Regions from separate parts of the Serratia sp. PL7 genome, predicted to be linked through region 1. Evidence: riboswitches for the same ligand, from Rfam matches in the RefSeq annotation. Region 1 holds a riboswitch; each other region holds the start of a gene.

What was found. A riboswitch is a leader RNA that binds a small molecule or an ion and turns the genes downstream of it on or off. The one in region 1 is predicted to bind fluoride.
Region 2: it holds a riboswitch for fluoride, as region 1 does, so the genes downstream of both, N6G83_RS05810 (DHH family phosphoesterase) here and crcB (fluoride efflux transporter CrcB) in region 1, are expected to answer to the same signal.
Region 3: it holds a riboswitch for fluoride, as region 1 does, so the genes downstream of both, crcB (fluoride efflux transporter CrcB) here and crcB (fluoride efflux transporter CrcB) in region 1, are expected to answer to the same signal.
Region 4: it holds a riboswitch for fluoride, as region 1 does, so the genes downstream of both, N6G83_RS38985 (manganese-dependent inorganic pyrophosphatase) here and crcB (fluoride efflux transporter CrcB) in region 1, are expected to answer to the same signal.

Annotation. Positions count from the first base shown of each region.
Region 1 covers NZ_CAMFLB010000001.1:2,685,674-2,691,373, reverse strand. Annotated here, with positions in the region: gene N6G83_RS13100 (multidrug effflux MFS transporter) at 1-660, opposite strand, end outside; gene N6G83_RS13095 (TetR/AcrR family transcriptional regulator) at 667-1,263, opposite strand; gene crcB (fluoride efflux transporter CrcB) at 1,552-1,935, opposite strand; fluoride riboswitch at 2,015-2,077, opposite strand; gene N6G83_RS13085 (GNAT family N-acetyltransferase) at 2,160-2,588, shown strand; gene N6G83_RS13080 (diguanylate cyclase) at 2,590-3,657, opposite strand; gene tatA (Sec-independent protein translocase subunit TatA) at 3,876-4,091, shown strand; gene lipA (lipoyl synthase) at 4,185-5,150, opposite strand; gene lipB (lipoyl(octanoyl) transferase LipB) at 5,143-5,700, opposite strand, start outside.
Region 2 covers NZ_CAMFLB010000001.1:1,239,556-1,245,255, reverse strand. Annotated here, with positions in the region: gene eno (phosphopyruvate hydratase) at 1-553, opposite strand, end outside; gene N6G83_RS05815 (universal stress protein) at 570-998, opposite strand; gene N6G83_RS05810 (DHH family phosphoesterase) at 1,002-1,967, opposite strand; fluoride riboswitch at 2,008-2,083, opposite strand; gene N6G83_RS05805 (diguanylate cyclase domain-containing protein) at 2,264-4,144, shown strand; partial or broken gene N6G83_RS05800 (AraC family ligand binding domain-containing protein) at 4,216-5,064, shown strand; gene N6G83_RS05795 (DUF2000 family protein) at 5,123-5,530, shown strand; gene N6G83_RS05790 (LysR substrate-binding domain-containing protein) at 5,613-5,700, opposite strand, start outside.
Region 3 covers NZ_CAMFLB010000005.1:384,064-389,763, reverse strand. Annotated here, with positions in the region: gene cspE (transcription antiterminator/RNA stability regulator CspE) at 291-500, shown strand; gene crcB (fluoride efflux transporter CrcB) at 749-1,132, opposite strand; fluoride riboswitch at 1,206-1,269, opposite strand; gene adrA (diguanylate cyclase AdrA) at 1,512-2,597, opposite strand; gene tatA (Sec-independent protein translocase subunit TatA) at 2,815-3,021, shown strand; gene lipA (lipoyl synthase) at 3,119-4,084, opposite strand; gene lipB (lipoyl(octanoyl) transferase LipB) at 4,077-4,745, opposite strand; gene ybeD (DUF493 family protein YbeD) at 4,882-5,148, opposite strand; gene dacA (D-alanyl-D-alanine carboxypeptidase DacA) at 5,251-5,700, opposite strand, start outside.
Region 4 covers NZ_CAMFLB010000017.1:150,210-155,909, forward strand. Annotated here, with positions in the region: gene N6G83_RS38975 (HAD family hydrolase) at 35-739, opposite strand; gene N6G83_RS38980 (outer membrane beta-barrel protein) at 1,745-2,263, shown strand; fluoride riboswitch at 2,558-2,632, shown strand; gene N6G83_RS38985 (manganese-dependent inorganic pyrophosphatase) at 2,738-3,640, shown strand; gene N6G83_RS38990 (universal stress protein) at 3,644-4,072, shown strand; gene eno (phosphopyruvate hydratase) at 4,087-5,367, shown strand; gene N6G83_RS39000 (hypothetical protein) at 5,690-5,700, shown strand, end outside.

The sequences.
Region 1 (5,700 bases):
GCACAGGCCCATGAAATAGCGCTGGGTCAGCAACCCGCCGAGCGACATCAGCATCGCCAGGATACCGCCCTGGCTGCGGCGCTCGACCGGCAGGGATTCGCGCAGCTTCAGCGCCGACAGGCTGAACAGCAGCACGGCGATGGCCGCCAGCACGCCGAAGATACCGCGCCAATTCATTACCTGCAGCATCACGCCGCCCAGCACCGGTGCGACGATCGGCGCCAGGCCGTTAACCAGCATCAGCAAGGCGAAGAAACGGGTCAGCTCATGGCCGGCGTACAGATCGCGAGCAATGGCGCGGGAAATCACCGCGCCGCCGGCACCGGCGATGCCTTGCAGCAGGCGGGCGATCAGCAGTTGGTCGATGGTGGGCGCCAGCGCACACCACAGCGAAGCGCCCAGCAGCAGGATCAGCGACAGCAGCAGCGGGCGCATACGGCCCAATTTGTCGCTGTAAGGGCCGAAAATCAGCTGGCCGACGCCCAGACCGAGCAGCCCGGTGGTCAGGCTGAGCTGCGCGGCGGCGGTGGAGGTATTCAGCTCACCCGCCATTTCCGGCAGGGCGGGCAGGTAGAGATCGGTGCACAGCGGCCCCAGCGCGGCCAGCAGGCCAAGCACGACGGCGTACACCAGACGCTGTCTGGCTAAGTGTTTGGTCATGGGAGATTAGAGTTTCCTGAACAGGTGAGAAATGGCCTGCTGATACAGATCGCGCAGCAGGGACGCATCGGCTTTTTGCGTGGTAAGGATACGGTAACCGGTGCCTTCGCTCATGACGGCGATAAATTCCACCCGCGCGGCGATCTCTTCCGCGCTGAAATGGGGATACAGCCGCTGCAGATTGTGGCACACGTGGCGAAACAGCCGCGCTTCCGCATCGCTGAGCAGTTTGGCCACCACCGGGTTGCGCGTGGCCTCGGCGGTCACTTCCAGCATCAGCATGTGATCGGTTTCGCTCTCGCCCGGCTGCTGAAACAGCGTGCGCGCCGCCAACGTACCGGCGATCAGGTTGATGTGATCGCCAAGGTTTTCCAGCCGCTGCATCTTGTTAGTGATGATGCGGTTGACGATCTCTTCGATAATCGCGTCTTTATTGGCGAAATAACGATAGATTTGACCGACGCTGAGCTGCGAGCCTTGGGCGATCTCCGCCATGCTGGCGGCGTGGAAGCCGTGGCGGCGGAAACTGATTTTCGCCGCTTCGACGATCTGATCGCGGCGCGCCTGCACCTTGGCCTGTTTACTGTCGTTGGGGGAGAGCATCTGCCCGATCCTTTGCTACGCGTGAGCCGGGTTCACATTTTTGGGTGTGAACGTTCATTCTCAATTGTAGTGTAAACGGCCGGAAAGACGCAAGATGAACGCGTGCTGCGGGTAAGGGCGCTTAAGCGAACAGGTAGGATTTGATAAAGGCGGCGACGATCAGGACGCACAGCGCAATGGCAATCGCTTCGGCGGCGGTTTTCGGCAGGCTAAACATAGCGGTTTCTCATCCAGTCAGGAGTACTGGATGAGATTATGCGCATGCAAGATTAAGGAAACATTAAGGGCTTAGCGCCCGTTGAGCCACATTACCAGCATAAAGGCCAGCAGCGTCATCGCCAGCGAGCCGGCCAGGTTGAGCAGCATGTTGGCCAGCGCCCAGCCGAAGCGGCCATCTTGCATCAGGTATACCACCTCCAGCGAAAAGGTGGAGAAGGTAGTCAGGCCGCCGCAGAACCCGGTGGTAATCAGTAATTTCCAGGTGGGATCCAGATGCGTCATGCGGGTGAAAATCGCCATCGCCAGGCCGATGATAAAACCACCGATCAGATTGACCATCAGCGTACCGAGCGGAATGTGGGCATTCAGCGGATTCATTTTCATGCTTACCGCCCAGCGCAAAACGCTGCCGACGCCGCCGCCGATAAATACGGCCAGTAAAGAACTCAACATGGGGCAACTACCTTTCAATCAGAGAAATTCACGGGACTCGGAAAGGGACAGGCGTAACGCTACGCGCCTCTCTCCGAGAGGTTACGTAGACATCATCAGCCTGTGAAGGCGGTTAGGGAGGAATGTCATCTCCAGCGTGCCGCACGGCCTTTTTTGCCGTACCCGGTGGATGTTACACCTAACGCCATCTATTTTGTAGTATCGACACTCTGCGAGGTCACCCTATGCAAATCAGAACGGCGCGCCTGAGCGATCGCCATGCTATCGCCGAATTAATGACGGCGTTGGATTATCCCGGCACCGAGGCGTTTCTGACGCAGCGCATGCAGCAACTGTTGGCGCATCCGGATGAGGCGCTGCTGGTGGCGACGGACGGGGAGCAGGTGTTGGGCGTGTTGTCGCTGCATTTCCTGCCGCAGCTGGCGTTGGCCGGCGACATTGGCCGCATCAGCTATTTTTGCGTCGATGACCGAGCGCGCGGCGCGGGCGTAGGCCGGCGGCTGCTGGCGGAGGGCGAGGCGCTGGCGCACCGTCGCGGCTGCGATCGGTTAGAGGTCCATTGCCACAGTCGCCGCGAGCGAGCGCATACGTTTTACCGGCGCGAAGGCTTTGTCGAAGCGCCGAAGTATTTTGCCAAGTTATTAAGTCAGTAAGTTACTCCCCTGGCGGCACTGCCGTTTCCAGCCGGTTGCGGCCATTATGCTTCGCCCGATAGAGCGCACCGTCGGCCGCTTTCAGCCAGTCAAGATAGCCGCCCAGCGCGGGGTGGTAGTTAGCGATGCCTGCGCTGATCTGCAGCCGCAGCTGCGGCGCCTCCTTGAAACTGACCGCGTCCAGCCGCTGCTGGATGCGGTGCAGGACGATTTCCGCCTGTTCGGCGTTAGTGTTCGGCAGCACCGCGCCAAACTCGTCGCCGCCGTAGCGCCCGACGATATCCACGTTGCGCAAGCCGATCAGCAGCTCTTCCGCCAATACCGCCAGGGCTTCATCCCCCAGCGCATGGCCGAAGGTGTCGTTGATGGTTTTGAAGCGGTCGATGTCCATCAGGATCAGCGTGGCGTTGTCCTGGTAGCGGCGGCAGCTATCGAACTGGCGATGCAGAAGATGTTCCCAGTGGCGACGGTTATATAAGCCGGTCAGCCCATCGCGGGTGCTGATGCGTTGCAGCTCCTGTTTTTTTTCCGCCAGCCGTTTGGCGGTGCGGTAGGTCACCAGCCCCAGCAACGTCGGATAAAGGTAGATCATCGGCAGGCACAGATAGACTTGCAGCGGCGTGCTGTATGGATGAAACGGGAAGCCGAGCAGCGCGCCGGTGAGCATCGCCGTGGCCAATTGAATCGCCAATCCTTTGACAAACAGCGCTTTGCCGGCCGAAGCGATGTTGTTCATGCTCATCATCGACAGGATGACGATCGCCGGCAGGGCATTGAATGCCATCATCGCTGCCCAGAAGCCGCCGAAGGCGGAGTCGATCAAGAGGTTGCGGATCTCGGCTTTGAACGGATCTTTGGCGCGGTAGGCCAGGCGATAGGCCAGATGCGGCCAGAGAAAGCCGTGAAAGGCCAGCAATAGCCAGACCGCCGCGGGCGGAGCCAAGGGATAGAGCGCGGCGCAAACGCAGATAAACCCGAGCCCCAGACCGGCGACGCGGGGCAGATAGGTGCGTTTGGCGAAGCTGAGGCCGGATTTTCGGGCATCGAAAATGGATGGGGCAATATACATCCGGCATCTCCCTGATGAGTATCACGGCAGCGTATCATGCGGGTGATAAACTAAGAATAGTCTGGGATTCACGCCGCGAGGTTGCGTGACATTCCTGCAACGGATCTCACTCTGTTACATGTTGCGGTTGTGTGAGCCGAAGGAAAGTCGCTAAATATTCGCAGGCAAGGTCAGTTTTTCTCGCTGTTCACACAGCGCTCTATGATAAGAAGGTGAGTATGGAAGGTATCAGCATTACCAAACTTCTGGTGATTGCGGTGTTGGTGATTTTACTGTTCGGCACCAGCAAACTGCGCACGCTCGGCGCCGATCTTGGCGCGGCGCTGAAAGGCTTTAAAAAAGCGGTGGGCGACGACAGCACGCCGCCGGCCGCCGGCAACAGCACCGCCGAGAGCCAGTCCGCTCAGCAGAGCGTCGAAAAGAAAGACGTTTAATTCCGTCTGACTGCTCGCAATAAAAAACGGATGCCTTGCGGACATCCGTTTTTTGGCGTTTCCGCCGTCTTTAGCGTAACAAACTATTACGCGTTATTTCACTTCCATCCCTTTGGCCTGCAGATCGGCGTGGTAAGACGAACGCACGAACGGGCCGCAGGCGGCGTGGGTGAAGCCCATCGCCATCGCTTCTTCTTTCATCTCGTCAAACTCGGCCGGGCTGACGTAGCGCTGCACCGGCAGGTGGTGACGGCTCGGCTGCAGGTACTGGCCCAGCGTCAGCATGGTCACGCCGTGGCGACGCAGATCGCGCATCACTTCAACGATTTCCGCGTTGGTTTCGCCCAGGCCGACCATCAGGCCGGATTTGGTCGGGATATCCGGGTGAGCTTCTTTAAAGCGCTCCAGCAGCTTCAGCGACCACTCATAGTTGGCGCCCGGGCGCACCTGGCGGTAGACGCGCGGCACGTTTTCCAGGTTGTGGTTAAACACGTCCGGCGGCGTGGCGGTGAGGATCTCCAGAGCGCGATCCATACGGCCGCGGAAGTCCGGCACCAGCGTTTCAATTTTGATGTTCGGACTCTTGGCGCGGATGGCCGAGATGCAGTCGGCAAAGTGCTGAGCACCGCCGTCGCGCAGGTCGTCGCGGTCAACCGAGGTGATCACCACGTAACGCAGCGCCATGTCGGCGATGGTTTGCGCCAGCTTTTCCGGCTCGTTAGCGTCTGGCGCGATCGGGCGGCCGTGGGCCACGTCGCAGAACGGGCAGCGGCGGGTGCAGATAGCGCCGAGGATCATAAAGGTGGCGGTACCGTGGTTGAAACACTCGGACAGGTTAGGGCACGAGGCTTCCTCACAGACGGAGTGCAGGCCGTTTTTACGCATCGCGGCTTTGATGCCCTGAATGCGCGTTGAGTCGGCAGGCAGTTTGATCTTCATCCACTCGGGTTTACGCAACAGCTCCTGCCGTTCGGTGACCACCGTTTTGACCGGGATCAGCGCCATTTTGTCAGCATCGCGGTATTTGACGCCGCGTTCCATCTGAATTGGTTTACTCATAATCGTGCAGGTTCCAGTTACGAAGCTCGACCGTCTGGTAGCCGAGTAAATGAACAAATTCCTGTACCAGGATTGGGTGTATGTCTTCAATGCCAACGCCGGGCGCCAGCGCGCTGACCTGCGTCATCTGCATGCCGGCGTAACCGCAAGGGTTGATGCGTTGGAAGGGGCTGAGATCCATCGCCACATTCAGGGCCAGGCCGTGGAATGAGCTGCCTTTGCGGATCCGCAAACCCAACGAACAGATTTTCTGCTCCCCCACGTACACGCCAGGCGCATCCGGACGGGCGCGCGATGCGAGGCGAAAGTGGGCGAGGGTGTTGATAACCGTATCTTCTATCGCCGTGACCAATTGACGTACGCCGACCTTGTTGCGTTTCAGATCGACCATCACGTACATCACCTGCTGACCCGGGCCGTGGTAGGTCACCTGGCCGCCGCGATCGCTCTGGACCACCGGGATATCACCGGGCATCAGCACATGCTCGGCTTTGCCGGCCTGGCCTTGGGTGAACACCGGGTGATGCTGTACCAGCCACAGTTCGTCCGG
Region 2 (5,700 bases), 1.4 Mb from region 1:
CACTGCCCCAGCGCACGGCCTCGCGCAGCGACGGCGCGCCCAGCGGCGCTATCATAAATTCCTGAAAGTCCGCACCTTGCCAGCGGGCATGCACGCCGCCGTTGATGATATTCATGCAGGGCACCGGCAGCAGGTTGGCGCCGAGACCGCCCAGATAACGATACAGCGGCAGCTGCGACAATTGCGCCGCGAGGCGGGCGGCGGCCAGAGAAACGCCGAGCAGGGCGTTGGCCCCCAATCGGCTCTTGTTCTCGCTGCCGTCCAGTGCGATCAACCGGCGGTCAATCTCCCCTTGTTGGCGTACATCCACCCCGCGCAGCGCTTCATTGATCGCCGTTTTGACGCTTTGCACCGCTTCCTGAACGCCTTTACCGCCGTAACGGTGCGGATCGCCGTCGCGGTGTTCCACCGCCTCGCGTGAACCGGTGCTGGCGCCGGAGGGAACCGAAGCCCGTGCCACGACGCCCGCCGCAGTCATTTCAACTTCGACGGTGGGGTTGCCGCGCGAATCCAGGATCTCTCTGGCGGTTACGTTTTCAATTTCATAGCTCATGGATGATCACCTCATTCTAGGGAGTGGGCACGTGCTTTATCAGCACGTCGATCGACAAATGGTTAATGAACTCGAAGCCGAAGGAGGCAAAGACGCCGAACGGACGGTTCTGATGGCCTAGCAGCAACAGATCGACGCCTTCACGGGCAATCAGGGCCTCGATGTCTTTGAAGCGGTGAATACTGACAATTGCGCGCACCTCCAGGGGGATTGTGCAGTCTTCCACCAGCCGGCTGAGCATGGCTTTGGCAGCGATCACCTCGCTGGACTGGCGATCTTTGGTTTGTGCATCGCTGAGGTAGTCCAGCTCGGCATAGTCGGCGCTGATGTGCGCCACGGTAATGCGCGTATTCATCTGCTGATTGAGGCGTTCGGCATGGCGTAACAGCAGCCGGCCGTCGCGTTCATCCTGCACCAGCAGTAAAGCATGTTGATAGAGCGACATGACTTATCTCCCTGCGTTAGCAATCTGTAGGGTTAACCACGGTAAAACCTCTTTTTTCCGGCTCGTCATGCCGGGCAGCGACACCTGCCGAATGGCGAGCACCCGGTTCGACGAGAAATACAGGGTAGAGCGGTGGCGGGTGATATCGGTAACCAGCAGCGCGGCCATCTCCAGCCCGGCCTCCTGCTTAGCCTGATCGAGCGCCTGTTGCAGCGCGGGCAACAGCGGATCGATATCGCTCATAGCCCGCACTTCTATCTGCGACAGCAGCAGCGAGACGCTATGGATGCGGTAATTCTTAGCGTCACGGTGCAGCAACTGCGGGGCGGATTGCCCCGAAAGATCGGTTTTGGCGGCAAGCAATCCGGCGATGAAGGCGTCATAGTCAACGTGAGAGATTGCGCATAACCGCGCGACCGCCACCCGATCCTGTTCGGTGGTGGTCGGTGCGCTCAGCGCAACGGTATCGCTCAAAATCGCGCCCAGCAGCAGCGTGGCCTGGGCGGAAGAAAGCGGCATCGGCGTATCTGACGTCAGTATGGACAGGATCACGGTGGCGCAACAGCCAACGGCGCGGATCCAGACATCGGGCGGGTTGCGGGTGATCAAGGTGCCCAGCCGGTGATGATCGATAACGCCGACCACATCGCTGTCGGGCAATGAGGCCGGCCCTTGTTCGACGTCGGTAAAATCCACCAGCCAGACTTTGCGGTCACGGAGATCGTCTGTCAGCAGCGCAGGTGTTTGTACGCCGGCGGCGGCCAGTATGTAGCGGGTTTCCGGCGTCAATTCGCCAAGGCGGAAAGCGACGGCCGGTTTGCCGAGGTGATTGAGCCAGTCCGCGACCACCAGCGCGCTGCAGATGCTGTCGCTGTCGGGATTTTTATGGCCGAAAACGTACAGCGGCATTTCCCGCACGGCGAGATCAGGCTGGGATGGAAAAGGGGTAAGACGTGAGATTTCATTCATAGCGACTCCTGACATACCTGCCTAAAAAATAAAGCGAAGTTGTATATCAGGCGTCATCATCCGGTTCGAGCGAACGCGGCGGTTGGGAAAGGTGGAACACCATCACCTTGTGAACGACTGTAGCGCAGCGCGGTGGCAAACGCAACGCCCGGCAAAGCTGGCGAGAATGCGCAATCGGATTGATACTGAGTGAGTCTATGATGGACAAGGATATTTGCCGCTAACCGACGGATAGGCTGAACGGAATCACGCAGGCTGGCTGCGCCGGATCCGTGGGTGACACAATGGGAGACAACATGCTTGAACCCTGCTTCCCCGAAAACGAAGCCGAACGTCTGTCGGTACTGAACTCGCTGAACGTGCTGGATTCGAACTCGGTGGAAAAACTGGATCGTATTACACGGCTGGCGGCGAAATACTTCGGCGTCACCATTGCGCTGGTGTCATTGATCGACCGGGATCGCCAATGGTTTCTATCGCGCTACGGTCTGGATGTCCGGGAAACGCCGCGTAACATCTCATTTTGTGGCCATGCGATCTTGCAACGTGAAGCGCTGGTGGTGCCCGATACCGCCAACGACCCGCGTTTTTTCGACAATCCGCTGGTGATCGGCGGGCCGCGAATCGGTTTCTACGTTGGGCAACCGCTGCTGTCGCTCGACGGTTTGCCGCTCGGCACCCTGTGCATTATCGACAGCCAGCCGCAGCCGTTTTCTCCGGAACAGGTGGCCGACCTGCACGACTTCGCCGCCGTGGTGGAAGAGTACCTGCAGAGCATTGAACGCCATGTCTATACCGAAAACCTGAAGTCCAACCTGCAACGCTCGGAAGCCTTGTTCGAACAGACCTTCGCCCAGGCGGCGGTAGGGATGGCGCTGGTGTCACTGCAGGGGTATTGGCTGCGGGTCAATCCGCGCATCTGCGAAATGTTGCACTATTCCGAGCGCGAGCTGATGGATCGCACCTTTCAGGACATTACCTATCCGCTCGATCTCAACACCGATCTGGAAAAACTGCAGCAACTGCTGAGAAACGAGATCAGTACTTACTCGCTGGAGAAACGCTATTTCCGTGCCGATGGCTCGATCGTCTGGGTGCAGCTGACGGTGGCGTTAAACCGGCTGCCTAACGGCAAACCGGATCATTTCATCTCGGTTATCGTCGATATCAGCGAGCGCAAGGCGGCGGAGGCCGATCTGTTCTCTCTGCAACACGAGCTGGAACAACGCGTCGAAATCCGCACGCGGGAGCTGAACGTGGTCGTCAAGAAACTCAACGAAGAGATTGAAACCCGGGTACTCGCCGAATATCAGCTCAGCACGGAGAAGGAACGCCTGCGGGCCATTACTGACAACATGCCGGCGTTGATCAGCCAAATCGACGGTAATGAACGCTACCTGTTCGCTAACAGCGCCTATAAAACCTGGTTTGGCCTGGAAGAAAGCCGCCTTAGAGGAATGACGGTGCGCGATTTTATGGGGGAGAACGTTTATCAGATAGCGAAACCGATGATAGACAGGGCCCTGGCGGGGGAAATGGTGAGCTTCGAAAATGAGCTCCAGACCCAGAAGGGGTTGCTGATGATCCACACTACGCTGGTGCCGTGCGAGGCTCAGGGGTTTTACATTCTGTCCATGGACATTACCGAGTTGAAGCGCCTGCAGCAACGGCTGGAGTACGATGCTACGCACGACATGCTGACTGGGTTGACCAACCGCCGCGCTTTTCTGCGTCGGTTGTCCAGCACGGTGCAGGCCTGTTGCGAACAGCGGCAAATGGCGCTGGTGTTCATCGATCTCGATGGTTTCAAAGCCCTCAATGACAGCTATGGCCATGACTTCGGCGATCTGATCCTCAAGACGTTCGCCAGGTTGCTCAGCGCCTGCGCCGGCGAGCGCCATAGCGTTTCGCGCCTGGCCGGTGACGAATTCACGGTCATCCTGTGGCCGTTGGCGGAACCGCAGCGCGAGGTCAGCGAATTTTGCGAAAACGTGTTGGCGCGGCTGGCTGATATTTCGCAGATCGGGCAGCAGACGGTGAGCCTGTCCGCCAGCCTGGGGGCGGCGATTTCCTCACACACTGACGTGACGGAGGAGATGCTGTTGACCCGCGCCGACGGCGCGATGTATCAGGCGAAATCGGCCGGTAAGGGCACTTATGCCATCTGCGAGTTATGAGCGTGAAACGGTGACCGTCTCAGGGTAAGCTGTTTTCTTCTTTCCTGTGAGCAGAACTCCGGACTGACTGCATGGCGTCTAATCATCAACACAAAGACTGGCTGGAACTGCGGCGCGATGACGAAACCGGCATCGAAAGCGTCAATGCCCACTTTCAGGGGCATGCCTACGATCCCCACGATCATGACGAAATGCTGGTGGGCGTGACGCAGCAAGGTTTACAACGTTTCAACTGTCATCGTTCCTTGCATACCAGCCGGCCGGGACGTGCCATGCTGATCGAGCCGGGCGCGGTGCACGATGGTCATGCGCCGCAGGCCGAAGGGTTTACCTATGCCATGCTTTATCTGCCGCAGCATTGGGTTTCCGATGCGATGAACCGCCGCGGATTAGGGGACGTTTCTGTGCTGGAAGGCGCCTTCCACAGCACGTTGACCGACGATCCGATGCTGGCGACCGCGATACAACAGGCTTTTTTTGCGTTGCATCAGGGGGAAGGCCGGCTGGCGCGCGATCAAAGCCTGGATCAACTGCTGACGCTTTTGGCGCGGCATATACGCGTCAGGCCAACGTCCCAAAGCGATGATGCTTTGATTGTGATGAATCGCTTACGAGACTACCTGCACGAGCACATGGCGGGTAACCCCAGCCTGGATGAACTTGCGCTTCAGTGCGGCCTGGACCGCTTCCGCCTGACTCGCCAGTTCACCCGGGCCTTCGGCCAGTCGCCGCATGCTTACCTGGTCCGGCTGAGGCTGCGGGCTGCACGCTTGTTGTTGGCGCAGGGGGAAGAACCGGCGTAGGTCGCGATGCAGGTGGGCTTTGCCGATCAGAGCCACTTGGGCCGCTGGTTCCAGCGCGCCTACCGTTTATCGCCGGTGGCCTATCAACGTCAGTGCACAAACGTTCTATACCGCTGATTCGCCCATCGCCGATGATGCGCTTTTATTTTAAGAGCACAACGGAGTAGAGCGAAACATGTTTGATACCAAGATAGCGTTTATCGTACGCGACGATCTGCAGACCTGGCAGCGGCTGAATGTGGTGGCCTTTCTGGCGACGGGCATCGCCGCCGCCGCCCCGGAAATCATCGGCGAGTGTTATGTGGATGCGCAAGGCAGACGCTACGGCGGCATTTCCGGGCAGCCGATGCTGATTTTTGCCGCGGATCTGCCGGGCCTGCAAAAGGTGCATCGCAAAGGGCTGGAGCGGGAATTGACGTTGGTTCCCTATGTGCACGCCATGTTTGCGACCGGGCACGATGCAGCCAACCGGCAGGTTTTTCTCGCTGAAGACGCGGACAATCTGGATTTGGTCGGCCTGGCGTTGCGCGGGCCGAAGAAAGCGGTGGATAAGGCGATAAAAGGCCTGACGCTCCACGCCTGAGAATGTCTTTGCCTGGTTTACCGACTGGACGCGCGAAACGCTCGCGCATGTCCAGGAGGGTGACGCGTTTCCGATACGGCGCTTACGCCTGGAACGTTTGCAGCCAGGCGGCGAATTGGCTCACGACCTCATCGTCCCGATCGCGCAGCAGCAGGGAATAAACGCCGGTT
Region 3 (5,700 bases), on a different contig from region 1:
CAGTGACAGGGGGCGGAGTTCCATCAGCATGACGAAAGCTTAAAAGCGGTGGGTTGAGGGGCAATAATGGGACATGGAGAGGGTTAATCGGTTACTCAACGGTTTTTTGGCGGATTGGGCTGCCTTGGGCATCACTGGTAACCGCAGACATCAATTTACATGGCAAATAACCAACTTTTTCACTTTTTATCGATTTTATGTGATCTGTGTTGTGGACAAAATCCCGTCTAATTGCTGTACTGTATTGGACACACATTTTGTGTCTTACATTCACGTTAAAGGTAAGTTTGATGTCTAAGATTAAAGGTAGCGTTAAGTGGTTTAATGAATCTAAAGGTTTCGGTTTCATTACTCCAGAAGATGGTAGCAAGGACGTTTTCGTTCACTTCTCTGCCATCGCTAGCAATGGTTTCAAAACTCTTGCTGAAGGCCAGCGTGTAGAATTTGAAATCACGAACGGTGCCAAAGGGCCATCTGCTGCTAACGTTATCGCTATCTAAGCTACAGTAGCCAAAATTGTTAAAACCCGCTCCATGAGCGGGTTTTTTATGCTTGTTTTTCAGGCCGGGAGTGGTTAAGGGAACAGGTAAACCTTGATGAAGGCCAGGACGATCAGCACGCACGTCAGGGTGACAATCCATTCGGTAGTGGTTTTTGGCAGGTTAAACATTCAATTCCTCACTCAGCCCAAGATACTGAGCGAGGATTATCCCGATAGCAGATTAAGAAAACATTAAGCCCCGAGACTTTAATGGCCGTACAACGTTCTAACCAGCACAAAGGCTAACAACGTCATCGTCAGCGAACCCACCAGGTTGAGCAGCATATTGGCGATAGCCCAGACAACGCGCCCGTCCTGCAACAGATAAACCACTTCGAGTGAAAAGGTAGAGAAGGTGGTCAGCCCGCCGCAAAAGCCGGTAGTGATCAGCAGTTTCCAAACCGGATCAATGTGCGTCATGCGGATAAACAGCGCCAGAGCCAGCCCGATGATAAACCCCCCCACCAGGTTTACGGTCAAAGTGCCCAATGGAATATGCGGATGTAGAGGGTTGAGCTTAAGGCTTACTGCCCAGCGCAATACGCTACCCAAACCACCGCCAATAAACACAGCCAGTAAAGAACTCCACATGGTGATAAACCCTATTCTAAAGATGGAAGATGCTCAGAAAGGTTCAGGCAAGCGCCTACGCACCTCTCTGAGAGGTTACGTAGACATCATCAGCCTGTGAAAGGCGGTTATGGAGGAATGTCATCTCCGTTTGTTGGCACGAAGCAATCGCGCGCGGCAGATTTTACACCCTGTCGCTGTGGTTTTGCTAGCTGGATGGGTATTGCTAACAATTCTGCAATCGCTGTTCCCCCCAACCCTCCCCAAAAAGGGCAGGGAGCCAGTCAGGTGTTGTAGCCCGGCGCAGGAACATACGGTCCTCCTCTGCTTTGGGAGAGGGCTAGGCGGCGGAACAGACGAAAACCTGATTACGTTATCAACTTATCCACCAATCAAGTTATTAGCTTAATAAACTAGTGGGTTGGCATTGATGTTCGGCCCGCTCCTGCCTGTTGCGGCCATTATTTTTTGCTCGATATAGGGCGATATCGGCGGCCTTCAACCACTCCTGGTAGCCGGGCATCTCGGGCTGGTAATCGGCGATCCCGGCGCTGATATTCAATTTTAACCCAGGGGCTTCACGGAAGACGACTTCGTTCAGACTCTCCTGAATGCGGTTGAGCGCCAGGCTGGCCTGTTCGGCACTGGTATTTGGCAACACTGCGCCAAACTCGTCACCGCCGTAGCGGCCAACGATATCCACCGCCCGCAACCCTAGCACCAACTCTTCCGCCAGAACGATCAGCGCTTCATCCCCCAGCCCATGGCCAAAGGTGTCATTGATGTTTTTGAAATGGTCAATATCCATCAGGATCAGCGTAGCCGTATGATTATAGCGTCGGCAGCTGTCAAACTCATTGTGCAGCAGGTGTTCCCAATGGCGGCGGTTAAATACGCCGGTCAAGCCATCACGTGTGCTGATACGCAATAACTCCTGTTGCTTTTCTGCCAGCCTCTTGGCGGTTTGGTAGGTCACGTAGCCAAGGAAGACTGGGTAGATGAAGATCATCGGCAGACAAAGATAAACCTGCTGCGGAGTGGATTGTGGTGTAAAGGTGAAACCCAGTATCGCACTGGTAACCAGCGCCCCGATAATTTGCGCCATCAGCCCTTTGAAATACAGAGACGGCCCACCGGAGGCGATATTGTTCATCCCCATCATTGACAGGATCACCACGGCAGGGAGCGCATTGAAACCCATGATGGCGACCCACATCCCACCTAACAGCGCATCGATGAGTAGGTTGCGGATCTCGGTAGTGTAGGGGGCTTCGCTGCGGATAGACCATTGATAAGCGATATGTGGCCAGATAAAGCCATTCACTGCCAGCAAGATCCACACGCTAGTCGGCTGGTGCTCTGGATAGAGCGCCGTAAGTACGCACAAGAAACCAATCCCCAGGCCGACAATACGTGGCAGGTAGAGGCGCCTGGCGAAGTTAAGACCTGCACGCCGGGTGTTAAAAGCCGATGTAGCTGTAGGCATCCCATGTTTCCCTGTGATGAATTATGCAGCCGGTCTGGAGCCGGAAAAGCGAATAGCTAAGAATATGCCCTATAATCTAAGCATAGAACATCTCGGGTAGATCTCACCTTGTTACAACTGGTTGTTGTTATAGTCGAAAGAAAGTCGCTAAATACCTATAGACGAAGTTTGTTCCCGCGCTGCGTCCTGCAGCCATAAATGAATAAAGAAGGTGAATATGGAAGGTATCAGTATTACCAAGCTGTTGGTAATTGCGGTGTTGATCGTGTTGCTGTTCGGCACCAGCAAACTGCGTACTCTGGGCGCGGATCTGGGGGCGGCGCTGAAAGGCTTCAAAAAAGCGGTGGGCGAAGACACCCCTCCTGCACAGAATACGGCTGAAACGCCTACGGCGCAGCAGAGCGTCGAAAAGAAAGACGTTTAACCGCCTCTGCTGTTGAGCCATAAAAAAACGGATGCCCGTAAGGACATCCGTTTTTTGGCGTTAATCATTGACGAAACGTAACAAAAGATTACCGTGGTTACTTCACTTCCAGCCCTTTGGCCTGCAAGTCCGCATGATAGGACGAGCGCACAAACGGGCCGCAGGCAGCATGGGTAAAGCCCATTGCCATCGCTTCTTCTTTCATTTCGTCAAACTCCGCCGGGCTGACATAGCGCTGCACTGGCAGATGGTGACGGCTTGGTTGCAGATACTGCCCCAGCGTCAGCATGGTTACACCGTGACGACGCAGATCGCGCATCACTTCCACGATTTCCGCATTGGTTTCCCCTAACCCCACCATCAGGCCTGATTTGGTCGGGATAGAGGGGTGAGCTTCCTTAAAGCGCTCCAGCAACTTCAATGACCACTCGTAATTAGCCCCTGGGCGTACCTGGCGATAAACACGCGGCACGTTTTCCAGGTTGTGGTTAAACACGTCTGGTGGCGTGGCAGTAAGGATTTCTAGCGCACGATCCATACGGCCACGGAAGTCTGGCACCAGGGTTTCGATCTTGATGTTCGGGCTCTTGGCGCGGATGGCAGTAATACAGTCGGCAAAATGTTGAGCGCCACCGTCACGTAAATCGTCACGGTCAACCGAAGTGATCACCACATAGCGCAATGCCATGTCGGCAATGGTTTGCCCCAGCTTTTCCGGCTCATTGGCATCGGGAGCCACCGGGCGGCCGTGGGCCACGTCGCAGAATGGACAACGGCGGGTACAGATGGCCCCCAGGATCATGAAGGTAGCGGTACCGTGGTTAAAGCACTCAGACAGGTTCGGGCATGACGCCTCTTCGCACACCGAATGCAGGCCGTTTTTACGCATTGCGGCCTTGATGCCTTGAATGCGCGTAGAGTCGGCGGGCAGCTTGATCTTCATCCACTCGGGTTTGCGTAACAACTCCTGGCGTTCGGTGACAACCGTTTTTACCGGGATCAACGCCATTTTGTCTGCATCGCGGTACTTAACGCCGCGTTCCATCTGAATCGGTTTACTCATAATCGTGCAGGTTCCAGTTACGAAGCTCGACCGTCTGGTAGCCGAGTAAATGAACAAATTCCTGTACCAGAATGGGATGCACATCGGCGATCCCGACACCTGGTGCCAGCGCGCTGACTTGTGTCATCTGCATTCCGGCATAACCGCAGGGGTTGATGCGTTGGAAAGGGGTGAGATCCATGGCGACATTCAGGGCCAGGCCATGAAATGAGCTACCTTTGCGGATCCGCAAACCTAATGAACAAATCTTTTGTTCGCCCACGTATACGCCGGGCGCATCCGGGCGCGCGCGTGATTCGATCTTGAAATGGGCGAGGGTATTAATAACGGTCTCTTCCAAGGCCGTGACGAGTTGGCGTACTCCCACTTTATTGCGTTTCAGATCCACCATCACGTACAGCACCTGCTGGCCAGGGCCATGATAGGTGACCTGGCCACCGCGATCGCTTTGGATCACCGGGATATCGCCTGGCATCAGCAGGTGCTCTGCCTTACCGGCCTGGCCTTGGGTGAACACGGCTTGATGCTGCACCAGCCACAATTCATCTAGCGTGGACTCGTCACGGTGATTGGTGAAGCTGTGCATGGCTTGGGATACAGGCTCATAGGGCTGCAACCCTAGCTGACGGAGAATGATCTTATTGTGTTGCAAGCGGGGCATCGTCAGGTTACAGAAGTGGTAAAAAACATTATACCGGGCGCTCTGGTCCGCGACCAGCATTTATCCCTGACGAACCAGGGCAACCCGGACAGCAGTGGCGCTGAACCAGGTTGGCTGGCAGGGAGTTATGCTGTAATTACAGCACCATACGGACAATTTCAATATTGCCCAACTCTTCATACAACGTTTCCACCTGATCGATATGGGTGGCGGTGATGGTGATGGAAACGGAGTGGTAGTTACCTTTGCTGCTCGGTTTGACCTGCGGGTTGTAATCCCCTGGAGCATGGCGTTGCACCACTTCAACCACCTGGTCTACCAGCTCGGGGTGTGCCAGGCCCATTACCTTGTAGGTAAAGGTACAAGGGAATTCGAGCAGTTCGTTCAGTTTAGTCTTTTGCATGCGGGTGCGCTCCAGCTGTGGCGTATCTCTAAATTATAACTCCCGCCGGGGCGGGAGTTAGTGTTAATTGTTATATGGGGCCGAACTCAGCCGATTCAAGGGCTAGCCGAACCAGTGATGGAACATCAGGCGGATATAATCCACGATGCGGCCAAAGAAGCCACCTTCTTTCACTTCGTTCAGCACCACCAGTGGGCGCTGATCGATGGTTTTGCCATCCAGTTGGAAATTGATGGTACCAACCACCTGGTTTTTGGCCAGCGGAGCATGAATTTCCGGGGTATTCAGTACGTAGCTAGCTTTCAAATCTTTCATCCGGCCACGTGGGATGGTCAGGTAGGCATCTTTATCTACGCCCAGTTCGACGCGATCGGCATCGCCGAACCAAACGGGTTCAGAAGCGAACTCTTTACCTGCTTTCAGCGGCGCGACGGTTTCAAAGAAGCGGAAGCCCCAGGTCAGCAGTTTTTTGCTTTCGGTTTCACGGCCTTTGTAGGTACGGCCACCCAGCACGGCGGAGATCAGACGCATCTGGCCTTCCGTCGCTGAAGC
Region 4 (5,700 bases), on a different contig from region 1:
AAGAACGCCTGAGTTAAAACCCTGTTTAATATATTTACATGTGAATATCAATAATAGATAAAAGCTCCTTTGTAGTATATGCAATATAATCTGGCTTAACTTTCCAGTGTTTAGGTTCAGAAAGACTATATGCCGCAGCGACTGAGATAACATTAATTCCGAGTTCGGATTGTATGTTACGAGCAAATTGCGTATCAGACTCATGGTCACCTATATACATAATTGAATGATTTTTAGCACGGCCAAAAATTGACTTTAAACATTTAACACCACCAAATGGATGTGGTTTTTGGTAATGATTTGGAACATCATCATAACCAACAATAGCTTTAAAAAATTCAGACACCCCATTTATTTCAAACACTCTACGGATATTTCCCTTTGAGTTTTGTGAGCAAATACCATGAGGGATATTTTTTGATTTAATTAAAACATCTTTAACACCATCAAAAAGCACAACTTTGGTTTTATTTTTATCTTGAAACTCTGCCCACAGGCTTCCGGCAATTAACATTTCTTCATGTGACAACCCATAGTAATCAATATATAGCTCTTGCCAATTTTTAGCTCTATGATTAGCAATATGGTATAACTCTTCACTCTGTAAGCATTTGGGTAAATTTTCTTTTGTCAAATGCGGCGCGACAATGGATAGAATCTCCTTAGTGATGGAAATATTTTTGGGAACGGTATTAACCAGTGTTCCATCATAATCCCAAAGTATTGCATCTAACTTCATTGAATCAATCTCTCACTGATAGTTAATCAACCTCAATCATAGCATAAAATCATATGCCATTAAACATGACCCAACATTAGACCATGCCTAGAAAATCACTAAACCCTCATCAAAATTATTTACATAGAAAGAATTATTAAAATCACTTTTAATTTAAAGTAAACAATCATCATGGATTTTAAACTGCATTTGTGGCGTTGCCGCATTGATTCTAAGTTAAACTATAGTAAGTAATGTAGCTAATTAGTAAGTGAGATGTGCATGATAATGATACCAGTGTGTAACCTCTAAAAATAAAATAAATATAATACAATATGTTAGTGGGGCGCCATTTATCATTACTTAGGTATATTGAACATCTTGGCTTCCATTTTTATTTTTTTCTTGATTTCCCTGTTTTGTTGAATGATAATTGACGCAAAGGTAATGGTGCTCTACCTTCTCCGAACCGCCACTTATAATTAACCTATAAAGTGGATAATGGCGCCTGATATATTTTCGCTTATTCAAATAGGCTAACTTGTCAGGTATCGTCATGAAAAAATCAACAAAAACCTATTATTACTTGGTACACGTAGAGAATAAACCCTCTAAATCCATCCTTGCCTTTGTTTTACCCTGTATTTATTACCTCTCCTATTCCTCACGATCTGTAATTAGCAATAAAAAACATCATAAAATGTTTTTTAAAACAGTGAGTTATAAAAATACGCATATTTTGGACATTGCCATCATGAATAAATTTTTAAAAACCCTATTTTTAATAGGTACCATTCTTTTAGTTAACAATATGGTGAGCGCTTCTATGAGAGGAGTGTCAAACCATCATCCCACCCATACAAAAACCGCAATTAAAAGACTAGGTAGATTATCTTTTAGAGTATCAACAAATAGACGAAACCATTGTTTAGTTTGTTAATATTACCATTAGGCATTACATCATGGTGATATCAACAAAAAACATTTCCCACCATAGAACGTTTAGTTATATCTAAGGAGTGTATTTTGAAAATTAAAAAAACATGCTATGCTTTGCTTTTCCTCATTGCTCCACTATCTGCACTTGCAGGGCAAGAGTTATCTTTAAATTCTGGAGTTACTTATATAGAAGGTAATGATGCAGGTGGTCATATACAAATAGGGTATCAATATGGTTTTACAAAAAACCTGGGCATTTATACTGGCTATGCCTATGGACATGCTAGCCTAGCTGGCGATACAGCCCTAATTATTTCAGATGGTTACGCTCATCCTGAAAATATAACCTATCATACAATTCCGCTCGCCTTGCAAGCCACGCTGCCTTTGGGGCATCATTCACTCTATATTCGAGCAGGCACTAACCTTTATCATGAAGATAATACTATTGAGAGTAAAAACGGACTTGGCCTTTATGGCGCCGTTGGGTGGAAATATTATTTTGGTGATGAGCAAAATTGGAATATCGGCTTATCTTATCAACGGATGAAAATGCACAATTACAATGCAAACATAGGGACGTTTGATATAGGATATGGCTTTTAGTGATTAATCGGATATTATTCCATCACTGGAGCACTCCCAATTCTACAGACTGCTTCTGTCCTCACGATGAGGCCTTTTCGAAGGCCTCTTGACAGATGCCGCTGTGATAACGGTGGCGCCGGGTCCGGTTGTAGAGTACTTCAATGTAGTCGTGAAACGTAATTCAGAATAATAAAATTCACCTAGAATTCAAAGTAGTGAAGCTTTAAACGATTTTCTGAATGTCAGGAAAAAATGATCACGATCAAAGTAGGCGGCATTTTTGTTGCACAGATTATAATTTTGCCCTATGCTTTTTTTCAAGGTGATGGTGTTCCACCTTTCCCAACCGCCGGACTGTCCAGTTCGGATGATGACGCCTGATATACATTTTTGCTTTTATCCTTAGGCACGTATGTCAGGTACACTTATGAAAAAAAATCATCTTTTACCTTTGATCTTTCTTGCGTCTGATACCTCAGAGGAGACGCTGAAATGATCTATGTCTTTGGCCATCAGAATCCCGACAGCGACAGCATCTGCAGCGCGCTCATTACAGCAGACTGGCTGACAAATCTCGGCAAGCGCGCGACTCCTTTTAGGCTCGGTGACATTACACCTGAAACGGCGTTTATTCTGCAGCAGGCCGGAGTAGCCCCTCCCCCCTTGCTCGACGGAGACCTCAGTGGCAAACAGGTATGGCTGGTCGACTTTACCGATCTGGAACAGGGCCCTTCCTCACTTGCCGACGGCAACATTGTTGGCATCATAGACCATCACCGGCTGGGCACGGTTATGACACAGGATCCTCCGGATGTTTGGATACGTTCCTACGGCTGCTGTGCCACGGTGATCTGGCAAATCCTTACCCTTGAAAATCCTCAGCCGATCTCTTCATCTCAAGCCATCCTGATGTTAGGAGCGATACTGAGTGATACTGTTGCGCTCACATCACCTACCACTACAGCTCATGACATCGCTGCCGTGCAGTCATTATTCTCCATAAGCCAACTCAATTATGACTCTTTCGTGAAAGAGTTGCTGATCGCGAAAACAGATATTGGGGGGCAAACACCAGACTCACTTCTTAAGAAAGACGCCAAGCGCTACCGGATTAACGCCCAGTCGGTGCTGCTTTCTCAAATCGAAGTCGCCAGCATGTCAGCAGTAGATGCAATGCTCGCTGACCTACTTATCGCATTAACAAAAGAGTGTCAGTCCGGCGATTTTGACATTGCGATGTTGGCTGTCACGGACATCTTTAAGAAAAACACAACGATATATTTCTCAGAAAATAATGCGCTCAATCTAACGTGTCTGTCTCTTCCAGGCATTATAAGCAGGAAAAAAGAGATACTGCCGTGGCTGACGGATACTTTCTCAACCTCCTCGAGGTAGTCAATGCAAATGTATAAACATGCTCTGTTAATGCTCAGCGATGAAACCGACGGCCAGTTTCTGCTTCAAAGTGTCGCCAGGAGTTTTCATGAACAAGGGACGGCGATCACCCTTGGACACCTCACTTCAAATCTTCAAGAGTTAGACATTACCTCAGACTCTTTAACGAAAGACCGGCAGTCTGCTGAAATTATTGCGGCAAAAGCAATGCTTAGTCGGTTAGTGAAGACAGTCAATTTTCCCGTGGATGTGAAAGAGATAGTGACGATCAGCCGCTTTAAAGACCTAGAGGCCTACGTCGCCGATGCGGGTGTAGATCTGGTCATTATGGGACATAAAAACAGACTTTTCGGGATGCTCTCTTCCCATTCAATTGAATTCGTCAACCATCTGACCGTTGACGTGTTGATTAAGCATATTGCAACCAACTGATATTAGAGGTTTATATGAGCTTTATTATTGAAACAATCCATGCCCGTGAAATCCTGGACTCTCGGGGTAACCCAACCCTGGAAGTCGATGTTTCAACCCAATGCGGTACTGTTGCAAGAGCCTCCGTCCCCTCCGGAGCAAGTACCGGTTCGCGAGAGGCTATAGAGCGCCGCGATGGTGATAAAACGCGCTTCGGCGGGAAAGGTGTCCTCAATGCGATCAAAAGCGTTAACACTGAGATTCATAACAGCCTTAAAGGGCATGATGTACGCGATCAGCGCGGCATCGATAACATTATGATTGCCCTGGATGGGACGGATAATAAAGCGCGCCTGGGGGCAAATGCTATTTTGGGCGTTTCATTGGCCGTATCACGGCTCGCCGCTCAACTATCTCATACGCCTTTGTACCGCTATCTTGGTGGGATTGGGGCAAATCTGCTGCCGGTGCCTTGCATGAATATCATCAATGGGGGCGTTCATGCCCGCGGTCAGGGGGCTGACTTTCAGGAATATATGATTGCGCCTTACGGCGCACCAACGTTCAGGGAGGCCATGCGTTGGGGTAGTGAAGTATACCAGTCGCTTCGTCAGGTTCTTCTTGAAATGGGCCTGTCAACCGGTGTGGGCGATGAAGGAGGTTTTGCTCCGGCAGTTTCTTCAAATCGTGAACCGCTGGAACTGATTGTCCTTGCCATAGAGAGAGCTGGGTTCCGCCCTAATGAAGATATCGTTATCTGTATGGACCCAGCCTCCAGTGAGTTTTATCGAAACGGAAAATATCATCTGCGTACGGAGAATGCCGAGCTGACCTCGCAGGAGATGGCGGACTACTACCAGATGCTGGTTAAAACCTTCCCGATTGTCCTTATTGAAGATGGCCTCGCGGAAGATGACTGGGCAGGATGGAAAATTCTGCATGATCGATTGGGAGATCAGATTGAACTGGTTGGTGACGATCTGTTTGTGACCAATGTGAAGTATATACAGCGCGGGATTGATGAAAATCTTGCGAATGCTGCATTGATTAAACTCAATCAGATTGGCTCCCTGAGTGAAACCTTTGATGCGGTTCAGCTCTGCCATGACAACAACTGGGGTGCCTTTATCTCACACCGCAGCGGAGAGACGATCGACAGCTTTATCGCCGATATGACAGTGGCTATGCGTGCAGGTCATCTCAAAACAGGAGCCCCGTGCCGGGGTGAGCGTATCGAAAAATACAACCAGCTCATGCGAATTGAGGATGAGTTGGGTTCGTCAGCACAGTTTGCAGGAAAGTCAGCCTTTAAATAACCTATTATGGCAATAACCCTGGCGAACCGCCGGGGTTATTAATGGATATATATTTATTCTTTCTATGCTTACACCTGCGATGCAAAGCTTGATTGTCATAAACAGGAAAGCAAACTGACCAAAGCTACTGAATATCGGGCACATGCCCCCAGAAGCGGAGATTTCCCTTGCAGTGAGCCGTGTATCATAAGCAGAAAATAGTCCCTGAGTCTGGTAATCTACCAGGCTTGAGTTCCTTGGTTTTAAGCCTTCCGGCTAACTAGCTAGGGTACAGCAAGACACTAATTCAGGATTATGTGATTGATTATAGGGATATAAAAGTATGATTGCCGA